Linked DNA regions of Prochlorococcus marinus str. MIT 0919. The protein of the gene in region 3 binds, or shares a complex with, the protein of the main gene of each other region. Links are inferred from orthologs where the notes say so. Each region holds a gene or a part of one and is shown on either strand. Other genes may lie near its edges.

Region 1 (2,965 bases), 130 kb from region 3 along the record:
CTCTAGGTCTTTTTTATTCCAGGCGAGCAATTGATGATCCGAAATATATTTACGATGCCGTAGTGCGCCTAATTGCAAAGATTCCAACAATGGTTGCTGCTTTCCAATTAATCCGGAAAGGTCAAGACCCTATACAGCCCAAAGATAATTTGCCTTATTCTTCGAATTTTCTTTACATGCTTACTGAGCAAGAGCCTGACCCACTTGCAGCAAGGATATTTGATCGTTGTTTAATTTTGCATGCAGAGCATAGTCTTAATGCAAGTACTTTTAGTGCACGTGTGACTGCTAGCACCCTTACAGATCCATATGCGGTTATCGCTTCTGCTGTAGGAACTCTCGCAGGCCCTTTGCATGGTGGGGCAAATGAAGATGTAATAGCAATGCTTGAAGAGATCAAGACACCTCAAAACGCAGGACCTTATTTAGACAAGGCAATTAAAAGCAAAAGTAAAATAATGGGTTTTGGTCATCGTGAATACAAAGTAAAAGACCCTCGGGCTAGTCTTTTACAAGGTTTTGCCGAAGAATTATTTGCAAGGTTTGGCAAAGATGAAATGTATGAAGTTGCAAAAGCTGTAGAAAGAGAAGCCAGTCCTAGACTTGGGCCAAAGGGTATTTATCCAAATGTTGACTTTTATTCTGGACTGGTTTATCGAAAACTAGGGATTCCCAAAGATCTATTTACTCCTATTTTTGCCATCTCAAGAGTTGCTGGTTGGCTTGCTCATTGGAGAGAGCAGCTTAGTGCCAATAGAATCTTCAGACCAACACAGATTTATACAGGTCAAAAAGAAAGGTCATGGATTCCACTAGAAGATAGACCCAGCTCTGAATACGACTAAATTTAAATGGAAGTCTTAAAAAGCAATGTTCACTAACCTTCAGATAGATCTAGGAACTTTAGTGAATTCAGGATTAGACCTTGAATTGAGCTTCAACAATCTTCTTAAAGGATTTGGTCTGTCACAAGAGCTAGCTCATGTGCTTTGGCTGCCACTTCCAATGCTTTTAGTTTTAACTTCTGCATTGATTGGTGTACTAGTAACAGTTTGGCTTGAAAGGAAAATTTCAGCAGCAGCACAACAACGAATTGGCCCCGAATATGCGGGGGCTTTGGGCATTCTTCAACCTATGGCTGATGGCTTAAAGCTACTTGTTAAAGAAGACATAATACCCGCCAAAGCAGACAGCACTCTTTTCACATTAGGTCCAATTTTAGTATTAGTCCCTGTAATACTCTCTTGGTTAATTGTTCCTTTTGGGCAAAATCTACTTATTAGTAATGTTGGCATAGGTATCTTCTTATGGATAGCTCTCAGCAGTATTCAACCAATTGGATTACTAATGAGTGGTTATGCATCTAATAACAAATATTCATTATTAGGAGGCTTAAGAGCAGCTGCTCAATCAATTAGTTATGAAATCCCTCTAGCTCTATCAGTCTTAGCGGTAGTTATGATGAGTAATTCTTTAAGTACAATCGATATTGTTAATCAACAAAATAGTTTTGGATTTTTAAGTTGGAATATTTGGAGACAACCCGTTGGCTTTCTAATTTTCTGGATATGTGCTCTAGCGGAATGTGAACGCCTTCCTTTTGATCTTCCTGAAGCAGAAGAGGAGCTTGTCGCGGGTTATCAAACTGAATACGCAGGTATGAAATTTGCTCTTTTCTATCTTGGTAGCTATATAAATCTTGTTTTATCAGCATTATTAGTATCAGTTCTTTATTTAGGAGGTTGGGGCTTTCCTATTCCTGTGGAATGGATGACACAATTATTTGGTCAAAGTCTTAACACGCCTTTAGTCCAAGTTTTTACAGGTACTCTAGGCATTGTAATGACGGTATTAAAGACATATTTATTGGTTTTCTTAGCAATCTTGCTTAGATGGACTACTCCCAGAGTTCGTATTGATCAATTATTGGACTTAGGTTGGAAATTCTTGCTACCAATTGGACTAGTAAATTTACTTTTTACGGCTGGGCTAAAACTTGCATTTCCTATTGCATTTGGGGGTTAATCAAAAAGGTAACAACATTAGGCAGCAATCCAATAATAATTTAAATAAGCAGTAATACCTATGAGGTTGAAAGGACTAGTAAAATTTATACAGGCCTTAATACACGCTTACGCAAGAGTCAAATGGCTGGGTTCTTTCAACAAATAACTGAATACACCAAAAATGCCTTTAGTGCTGGGAAGTACTTGATACAAGGACTTTCGGTGACTTTCGATCACATGGGACGAAGGCCAATAACTGTTCAATATCCATATGAGAAACTTATCCCCTCGGAAAGATATCGCGGAAGAATTCATTATGAATTTGATAAATGCATAGCCTGTGAAGTTTGCGTCAGGGTATGCCCAATTAATCTTCCTGTCGTTGACTGGGTAATGAATAAAGAAACAAAAAAGAAAGAGTTAAGAAATTATTCCATTGATTTCGGAGTATGCATTTTTTGTGGAAATTGCGTTGAATATTGCCCAACTAATTGTCTTTCAATGACTGAAGAATATGAATTAGCATCATTTGATAGACATAGCTTAAACTTTGACAATGTTGCCTTAGGTAGATTACCCACAAGTGTCACTACCGATCCATCTGTGAAGCCCCTTAGAGAATTTGCTTATCTTCCTGAAAAAATAATGGATCCCCACGATCTCAAGCCAAGCGAAGCTAGAGCTGGAAAATTACCTTCGCAAGTTTTAGAATTAATGAATCAAGAAGCAAATAAACAAGAATTAAGCAACACAGAACCAACTAAATCAAAAAAGATGGGGGAAGGCTAATGACAATTGCTGGAAGCACTGAGCAACTCTGTTTTCTTATTCTTGGACTAATAGTTATAGGAGGATCAATAGGTGTGGTATTGCTAAATAACATAGTTTATTCAGCATTCCTCTTAGGAGGAGTCTTTATGGGTGTAGCTGGGTTATATCTTTTGTTAAATGCAAGTTTT
Region 2 (3,066 bases), 140 kb from region 3 along the record:
CTATATAAATCTTGTTTTATCAGCATTATTAGTATCAGTTCTTTATTTAGGAGGTTGGGGCTTTCCTATTCCTGTGGAATGGATGACACAATTATTTGGTCAAAGTCTTAACACGCCTTTAGTCCAAGTTTTTACAGGTACTCTAGGCATTGTAATGACGGTATTAAAGACATATTTATTGGTTTTCTTAGCAATCTTGCTTAGATGGACTACTCCCAGAGTTCGTATTGATCAATTATTGGACTTAGGTTGGAAATTCTTGCTACCAATTGGACTAGTAAATTTACTTTTTACGGCTGGGCTAAAACTTGCATTTCCTATTGCATTTGGGGGTTAATCAAAAAGGTAACAACATTAGGCAGCAATCCAATAATAATTTAAATAAGCAGTAATACCTATGAGGTTGAAAGGACTAGTAAAATTTATACAGGCCTTAATACACGCTTACGCAAGAGTCAAATGGCTGGGTTCTTTCAACAAATAACTGAATACACCAAAAATGCCTTTAGTGCTGGGAAGTACTTGATACAAGGACTTTCGGTGACTTTCGATCACATGGGACGAAGGCCAATAACTGTTCAATATCCATATGAGAAACTTATCCCCTCGGAAAGATATCGCGGAAGAATTCATTATGAATTTGATAAATGCATAGCCTGTGAAGTTTGCGTCAGGGTATGCCCAATTAATCTTCCTGTCGTTGACTGGGTAATGAATAAAGAAACAAAAAAGAAAGAGTTAAGAAATTATTCCATTGATTTCGGAGTATGCATTTTTTGTGGAAATTGCGTTGAATATTGCCCAACTAATTGTCTTTCAATGACTGAAGAATATGAATTAGCATCATTTGATAGACATAGCTTAAACTTTGACAATGTTGCCTTAGGTAGATTACCCACAAGTGTCACTACCGATCCATCTGTGAAGCCCCTTAGAGAATTTGCTTATCTTCCTGAAAAAATAATGGATCCCCACGATCTCAAGCCAAGCGAAGCTAGAGCTGGAAAATTACCTTCGCAAGTTTTAGAATTAATGAATCAAGAAGCAAATAAACAAGAATTAAGCAACACAGAACCAACTAAATCAAAAAAGATGGGGGAAGGCTAATGACAATTGCTGGAAGCACTGAGCAACTCTGTTTTCTTATTCTTGGACTAATAGTTATAGGAGGATCAATAGGTGTGGTATTGCTAAATAACATAGTTTATTCAGCATTCCTCTTAGGAGGAGTCTTTATGGGTGTAGCTGGGTTATATCTTTTGTTAAATGCAAGTTTTGTTGCAGCAGCTCAAGTTCTTGTATATGTAGGAGCTGTAAATGTTCTGATACTTTTTGCAATTATGCTAGTTAATAAAAAAGAAGAGCTTAAGCCAATTAAGTCATTGCAAATTAGAAAGCTACTTTCTGCAGGTGTTTGCGGTGGTTTGTTAATCTTATTATTTAGAGTGGATTTAACAACCAATTGGGCAACCCCTGGACCTCCCGCAATAGGGGAACTATCAACTGAAAGAATTGGTGAACATTTATTTAGCGATTATTTATTACCATTTGAGCTAGCTTCAGTACTTTTACTAATGGCAATGATAGGAGCAATTGTTTTAGCCAGAAGAGATGTTTTAATCAGTGATGTTGGTACAGGCGACTCTGTAAATCAAAATCTTATTGAAAAAGCAAATGATCCAATTTTAATTGACCAAACTTCTAAATAATAATGAATAACTCTGCACCAATTCCATTAGAAGGTTACCTTATAATTGCCTCAATTCTTTTTTGCATAGGCGTTTGGGGCCTTATAAATAGTCGTAATGCTGTAAGAGTACTTATGAGCATAGAACTAATGCTTAATGCTGTAAATATTAATCTAATGGCTTTCTCGTCTTATATAGATGGTAATCTTATAAGAGGTCAAGTTTTTACTGTTTTTGTGATTACTGTGGCTGCAGCGGAAGCTGCAGTAGGACTGGCAATATTAATATCCTTATATAGAAATAGAACAACCGTAGATATGGAAAGTTTTAACTTACTAAAATGGTAAATAATTACTAAATATGCAACTAGATTTAGTCTGGATAATATATAAATCAAATAGTAATTTAGCGCAGGAAGAGTCTTCTAATTGCTCAGAAAAATTGCAATCAATTGGTATAAAAGTTAAAACCTTTGAAAGCAATTTAGCGTCAAATTCTCTAGCTGATTCTTTAAGTTCAGAAAATAATTTGCCTAACCTAGCTATTGTTCTTGGCGGAGATGGAACAGTCCTTGCAGCTTCTAGATATCTAGCATTAAATCAAATTCCAATTTTAAGTTTTAACGTTGGTGGAAACCTTGGTTTTCTTACTCACGATAAAACATTATTAAATAGTGAAAATCTTTGGGAGAGAATTAGCTCTGATCATTTTGCTCTTGATTGTCGCATGATGCTCCAGGCAAGTATTGAATTAGTATCGAGCAACATTAAGAAGAGCGTTAAACAAGATTTTTGGGCATTAAATGACTTTTATTTTCGTTCTTATCGTGATGAAATTTCACCAACTTGTTCACTAGAGTTAGCCATAGATGGAGAAGCGGTAGATATTTATAGAGGAGATGGGTTAATTTTATCCTCACCTACTGGATCTACCGCATATGCAATGGCTAGTGGTGGGCCAATACTTCATCCAGATATTGAAGGAATTGTTGTAAGTGCAATATGCCCAATGAGTCTTTCTAGCAGGCCAATTGTTATTCCTTCAGGCTCTAAACTAGTAATCAAGCCACTAGGAGATACCACTCAAAAAGTAAAACTTTGGCAAGACGGTATGAGCAGCTCTCTAATGCATCCAGGCGATCAATGTTTAATAAAAAGAGCTAGGCACAATGCTCATTTTTTAATTCTCGATCAAAGAGCTTCTTACTATAGAACCCTCACACAAAAACTTCATTGGGCTGGAAGTTTTTCAAACTAACTGTTCTCCCTTAATTAATCAAATGCCTATTGAGATTGAAAGAAGATTTCTTGTTCAAGGTGAAGATTGGAAAGAGTTGACAACACAGAGTGAAGATATTCGCCAAGGATATCTAGCAACC
Region 3 (3,019 bases):
CTCTTTTGCTACTAGCTCTTTGGTGGGGTTGCCAGCTTTCTTGACCTGATTCCAAGGTCACGAAGAAATTACCCAAACTACTTACGCTTACATAAGCACCATCATCCCTTCTTCTCATGTCCCTTACACCCCCTGATGCCTCCGCCACTCTCCCTTGCCAAGTTGCCCCCTCATCAACGGTTTGATAAATGGCCCCTGCTGTAGTGGCCAATTCCGCAGAGCTATCTCCTAGGGTTTTAATCAAATAAGGGTTGCCAGGTAATTTATTGCCAAGAACAAGACGGTTCCAATTTTTCCCGGCATCATCAGTATGCATAACCAAACCAGGTTGACCTACAAGCCAGCCTTCACTGCCCTTAAAATCAATACTGATTAATCGGAAATTTTCTTCACTTGGAAGTTCTAATGCCCTTTCTTGCCAAGTTGAACCACCATCAAATGTCTCGCGAATCAGTCGATTTGCTCCGACTAAAAACCCATGGTTTTCATCCACAAAAGCAATATCAAGCGGATTGTCTTCAAGCTCAAGCTGCACTTGCTCCCAAGGAGAAGATGACGCAACAGGAAGCCTGGTTGTAGAGACACATCCACTTAAAGCAAATGCTACGAATACAAACAAAAGCAAATTTGCAGAAATTTTAAATAATCGATTCATGAGAGGAAGGTTAATGCAATGAATACAGAGATAAGAAACAAGCTGCTGCTAATGCTAGACCACCAAAAATCAAAACATTCTTCTGTCCAGGAGGAAGAGTATTGAAACCAAAGCCATACTGAATGTTTTCTTCAAAGCCTTCAGCAGGTTTAAATTTAGCGCCGATATCTTTGTAAGCATCAACACTAGCTCTGCAAACAGGACAACGGTATTTTTGCCTGTCAATTTCCTTAAAAGGAGTCCCTTTAGGAATCTTATATTTCCTCAAGCCTTCTTTAGGATCATAAATGTAACCACATCCTCTACACTCAAATCGATTCAGCCTGAGATCATCAGAACGATCAGATATCTGATCAGATTTTGTATCTGCATTGATAGAGTCTTTACCCAATTTATTGGGTTCGGCTTGGTCTAATGCAGCTTTTTGTTCGTCGTTCACCGTTTGCAGTCTCACACAACTTAACTCTATCCATGAAACTACTTATGAGTGAGTGTCAAACTAAGAATAAAGTTTTTTATATCTAATGTTCTCGCTTCAGGGTTACGACGCATTTCTAGGATTTCTGATAATTTCTGGTGCTGTTCCGATTCTGGCACTAGTAACCAATAAATTTTTATCACCCAAAAGCCAAAAAGGGGAGAGAGAACTTACCTATGAATCAGGAATGGAGCCGATAGGAGGGGCATGGATTCAATTCAATATTCGTTATTACATGTTCGCTCTTGTTTTCGTAATATTTGATGTGGAAACAGTTTTTCTTTATCCCTGGGCCGTCGCATTTCATAAACTTGGTTTACTGGCATTTATTGAAGCCCTGATTTTTATTGCAATTCTTATAGTTGCATTAGCATATGCCTGGCGTAAAGGCGCACTTGAATGGAGTTAATTACTTGACTGATCTACCTACAACAAATGCAGTTAGAGACATTCGGGAAGCTACTTGTGGTCCAGTTGGATCCCCAAATGTCACTAGTGACCTAAGTGAAAACATCATTCTTACTAGCCTTGATGATCTTCATAATTGGGCAAGGTTAAGTAGCTTATGGCCTCTTCTTTATGGCACAGCATGTTGCTTTATTGAATTTGCAGCCTTAATTGGCTCAAGGTTTGATTTTGATAGATTCGGCTTAGTTCCAAGAAGTTCGCCTAGACAAGCTGATCTACTAATTGTGGCAGGAACAGTAACAATGAAAATGGCTCCTGCACTAGTAAGGCTTTATGAACAAATGCCAGACCCCAAATATGTAATTGCAATGGGTGCATGCACAATCACTGGTGGGATGTTTAGTGCAGACTCAACTACAGCTGTTAGAGGCGTAGATAAATTAATCCCTGTAGATCTTTACTTACCAGGATGTCCACCAAGACCTGAAGCAATATTTGATGCAGTGGTCAAATTGAGAAAAAAAGTTAGTAATGAGTCATTTCAAGAACGAGGGAAGCTAGTCCAGACTCATCGTTATTTTACTGTTCGACATGAGATGAAAAAAGTTGAATCTCAAATCACCGGTGCTTACTTAAAAGCAGAGTCTCAACAATTTGCTTTAAAAGGTTCTCAAGAAACGCCTCTTCAAGCAAAAACTGAACCCTCGAAAGAAACCATCACATAGCAAACATGGCATTAGATCCTGAAGCATCAAAACAAAATCTATCTAACCCTGAAGCGAAAGAAGTAGAGGTAATAGAGCCTGGCCCAATAAGTCAATGGCTGAATACTCAAGGTATTGAAAACGCCCCTATAGGATCTGATCACATAGGGATAGAAAATATTGCAGTCAATCCAAACTTTTTGCTAAAAGCTGCTTCTGCCTTGAAAAGTAATGGCTTTAATTATTTGCAATGCCAAGGAGGTTATGACGAAGGGGCAGGGTTGTCTCTTGTTTGTTTTTACCATCTTATAGAAATTAGAGATTTTAAAGATGATTTCCATCCTAGGGAAATCAGAATGAAAGTCTTCCTTGACAGGAACGAAGAAATGAGGGTTCCTAGCTTATATCAAATATTTAAAGGAAGTGACTGGCAAGAAAGAGAGACTTATGACATGTTTGGTATAAATTTTGCTGGTCACCCTCACCCCAAAAGATTACTTATGCCAGAAGACTGGAAAGGTTGGCCGCTTCGAAAAGACTACGTTCAGCCTGATTTCTATGAAATGCAAGATGCATATTAATGCTCTCTTTTATATTTTCTATAAAAGCGCATTACAGCTATAGATAAGCTCCTTGGATCATGTCTTAATGTTGGTGTAGTTTTAGATCCTTGTAGAGAAGTTAAATAAACCTTATAGCCTTTAGAAATAAGATTTTGCCTATCGCATTTAACTGGTTCAGCTCCTCTTGAACGATAATATTCAATAAGAGGTG

Evidence for each region.
Region 1: the proteins of O5635_RS08115 (region 3) and nuoH are in contact, whole or in part, in a cryo-EM structure (PDB 6KHJ), measured with the Thermosynechococcus vestitus proteins. The link is inferred for Prochlorococcus marinus str. MIT 0919 from one-to-one orthologs. Residues at the interface, in WP_126986108.1 of Thermosynechococcus vestitus: Gly6, Tyr7, Glu8, Tyr9, Phe10, Gly12, Phe13, Leu14, Ile16, Cys17, Ser18, Pro21, Ala24, Leu25, Ala27, Ser28, Leu31, Arg32, Pro33, Ser35, Arg40, Leu41, Thr42, Thr43, Tyr44, Glu45, Ile51, Gly53, Ala54, Trp55; in WP_126985484.1 of Thermosynechococcus vestitus: Gln8, Lys26, Trp29, Leu30, Pro33, Met34, Met37, Leu38, Leu83, Ile84, Phe85, Lys86, Glu87, Asp88, Val89, Leu90, Pro91, Ala92, Thr100, Ala104, Val107, Ile108, Phe111, Leu112, Tyr114, Ile115, Ile125, Ser126, Leu128, Phe133.
Region 2: the proteins of O5635_RS08115 (region 3) and O5635_RS07385 are in contact, whole or in part, in a cryo-EM structure (PDB 7NYH), measured with the Escherichia coli proteins. The link is inferred for Prochlorococcus marinus str. MIT 0919 from one-to-one orthologs.

Annotation. Positions count from the first base shown.
Region 1 is NZ_CP114779.1:1,353,269-1,356,233, reverse strand. What follows is about bases 160-2,965. They hold nuoH (NADH-quinone oxidoreductase subunit NuoH), read left to right. Parts: upstream 160-906; coding sequence 907-2,025; downstream 2,026-2,965. Other genes in these bases: O5635_RS07385 (NADH-quinone oxidoreductase subunit J), read left to right, coding at 2,795-2,965; ndhI (NAD(P)H-quinone oxidoreductase subunit I), read left to right, coding at 2,148-2,795; O5635_RS07400 (citrate synthase), read left to right, coding at 160-845. Also shown: more of O5635_RS07400, read left to right, coding at 1-159. UniProt on the Escherichia coli protein: NDH-1 shuttles electrons from NADH, via FMN and iron-sulfur (Fe-S) centers, to quinones in the respiratory chain. The immediate electron acceptor for the enzyme in this species is believed to be ubiquinone.
Region 2 is NZ_CP114779.1:1,351,480-1,354,545, reverse strand. What follows is about bases 1-2,907. They hold O5635_RS07385 (NADH-quinone oxidoreductase subunit J), read left to right. Parts: upstream 1-1,106; coding sequence 1,107-1,709; downstream 1,710-2,907. Other genes in these bases: O5635_RS07375 (NAD(+) kinase), read left to right, coding at 2,049-2,907; nuoK (NADH-quinone oxidoreductase subunit NuoK), read left to right, coding at 1,712-2,035; ndhI (NAD(P)H-quinone oxidoreductase subunit I), read left to right, coding at 460-1,107; nuoH (NADH-quinone oxidoreductase subunit NuoH), read left to right, coding at 1-337. In the rest of the region: more of O5635_RS07375, read left to right, coding at 2,908-2,945; O5635_RS07370 (CYTH domain-containing protein), read left to right, coding at 2,968-3,066. UniProt on the Escherichia coli protein: NDH-1 shuttles electrons from NADH, via FMN and iron-sulfur (Fe-S) centers, to quinones in the respiratory chain. The immediate electron acceptor for the enzyme in this species is believed to be ubiquinone.
Region 3 is NZ_CP114779.1:1,486,813-1,489,831, reverse strand. What follows is about bases 1-2,860. They hold O5635_RS08115 (NAD(P)H-quinone oxidoreductase subunit 3), read left to right. Parts: upstream 1-1,179; coding sequence 1,180-1,542; downstream 1,543-2,860. Other genes in these bases: O5635_RS08100 (uridine diphosphate-N-acetylglucosamine-binding protein YvcK), read right to left, coding at 2,823-2,860; O5635_RS08105 (NAD(P)H-quinone oxidoreductase subunit J), read left to right, coding at 2,272-2,826; O5635_RS08110 (NADH dehydrogenase subunit K), read left to right, coding at 1,508-2,266; O5635_RS08120 (rubredoxin), read right to left, coding at 666-1,031; O5635_RS08125 (photosynthesis system II assembly factor Ycf48), read right to left, coding at 1-655. Outside these bases: more of O5635_RS08100, read right to left, coding at 2,861-3,019. UniProt on the Escherichia coli protein: NDH-1 shuttles electrons from NADH, via FMN and iron-sulfur (Fe-S) centers, to quinones in the respiratory chain. The immediate electron acceptor for the enzyme in this species is believed to be ubiquinone.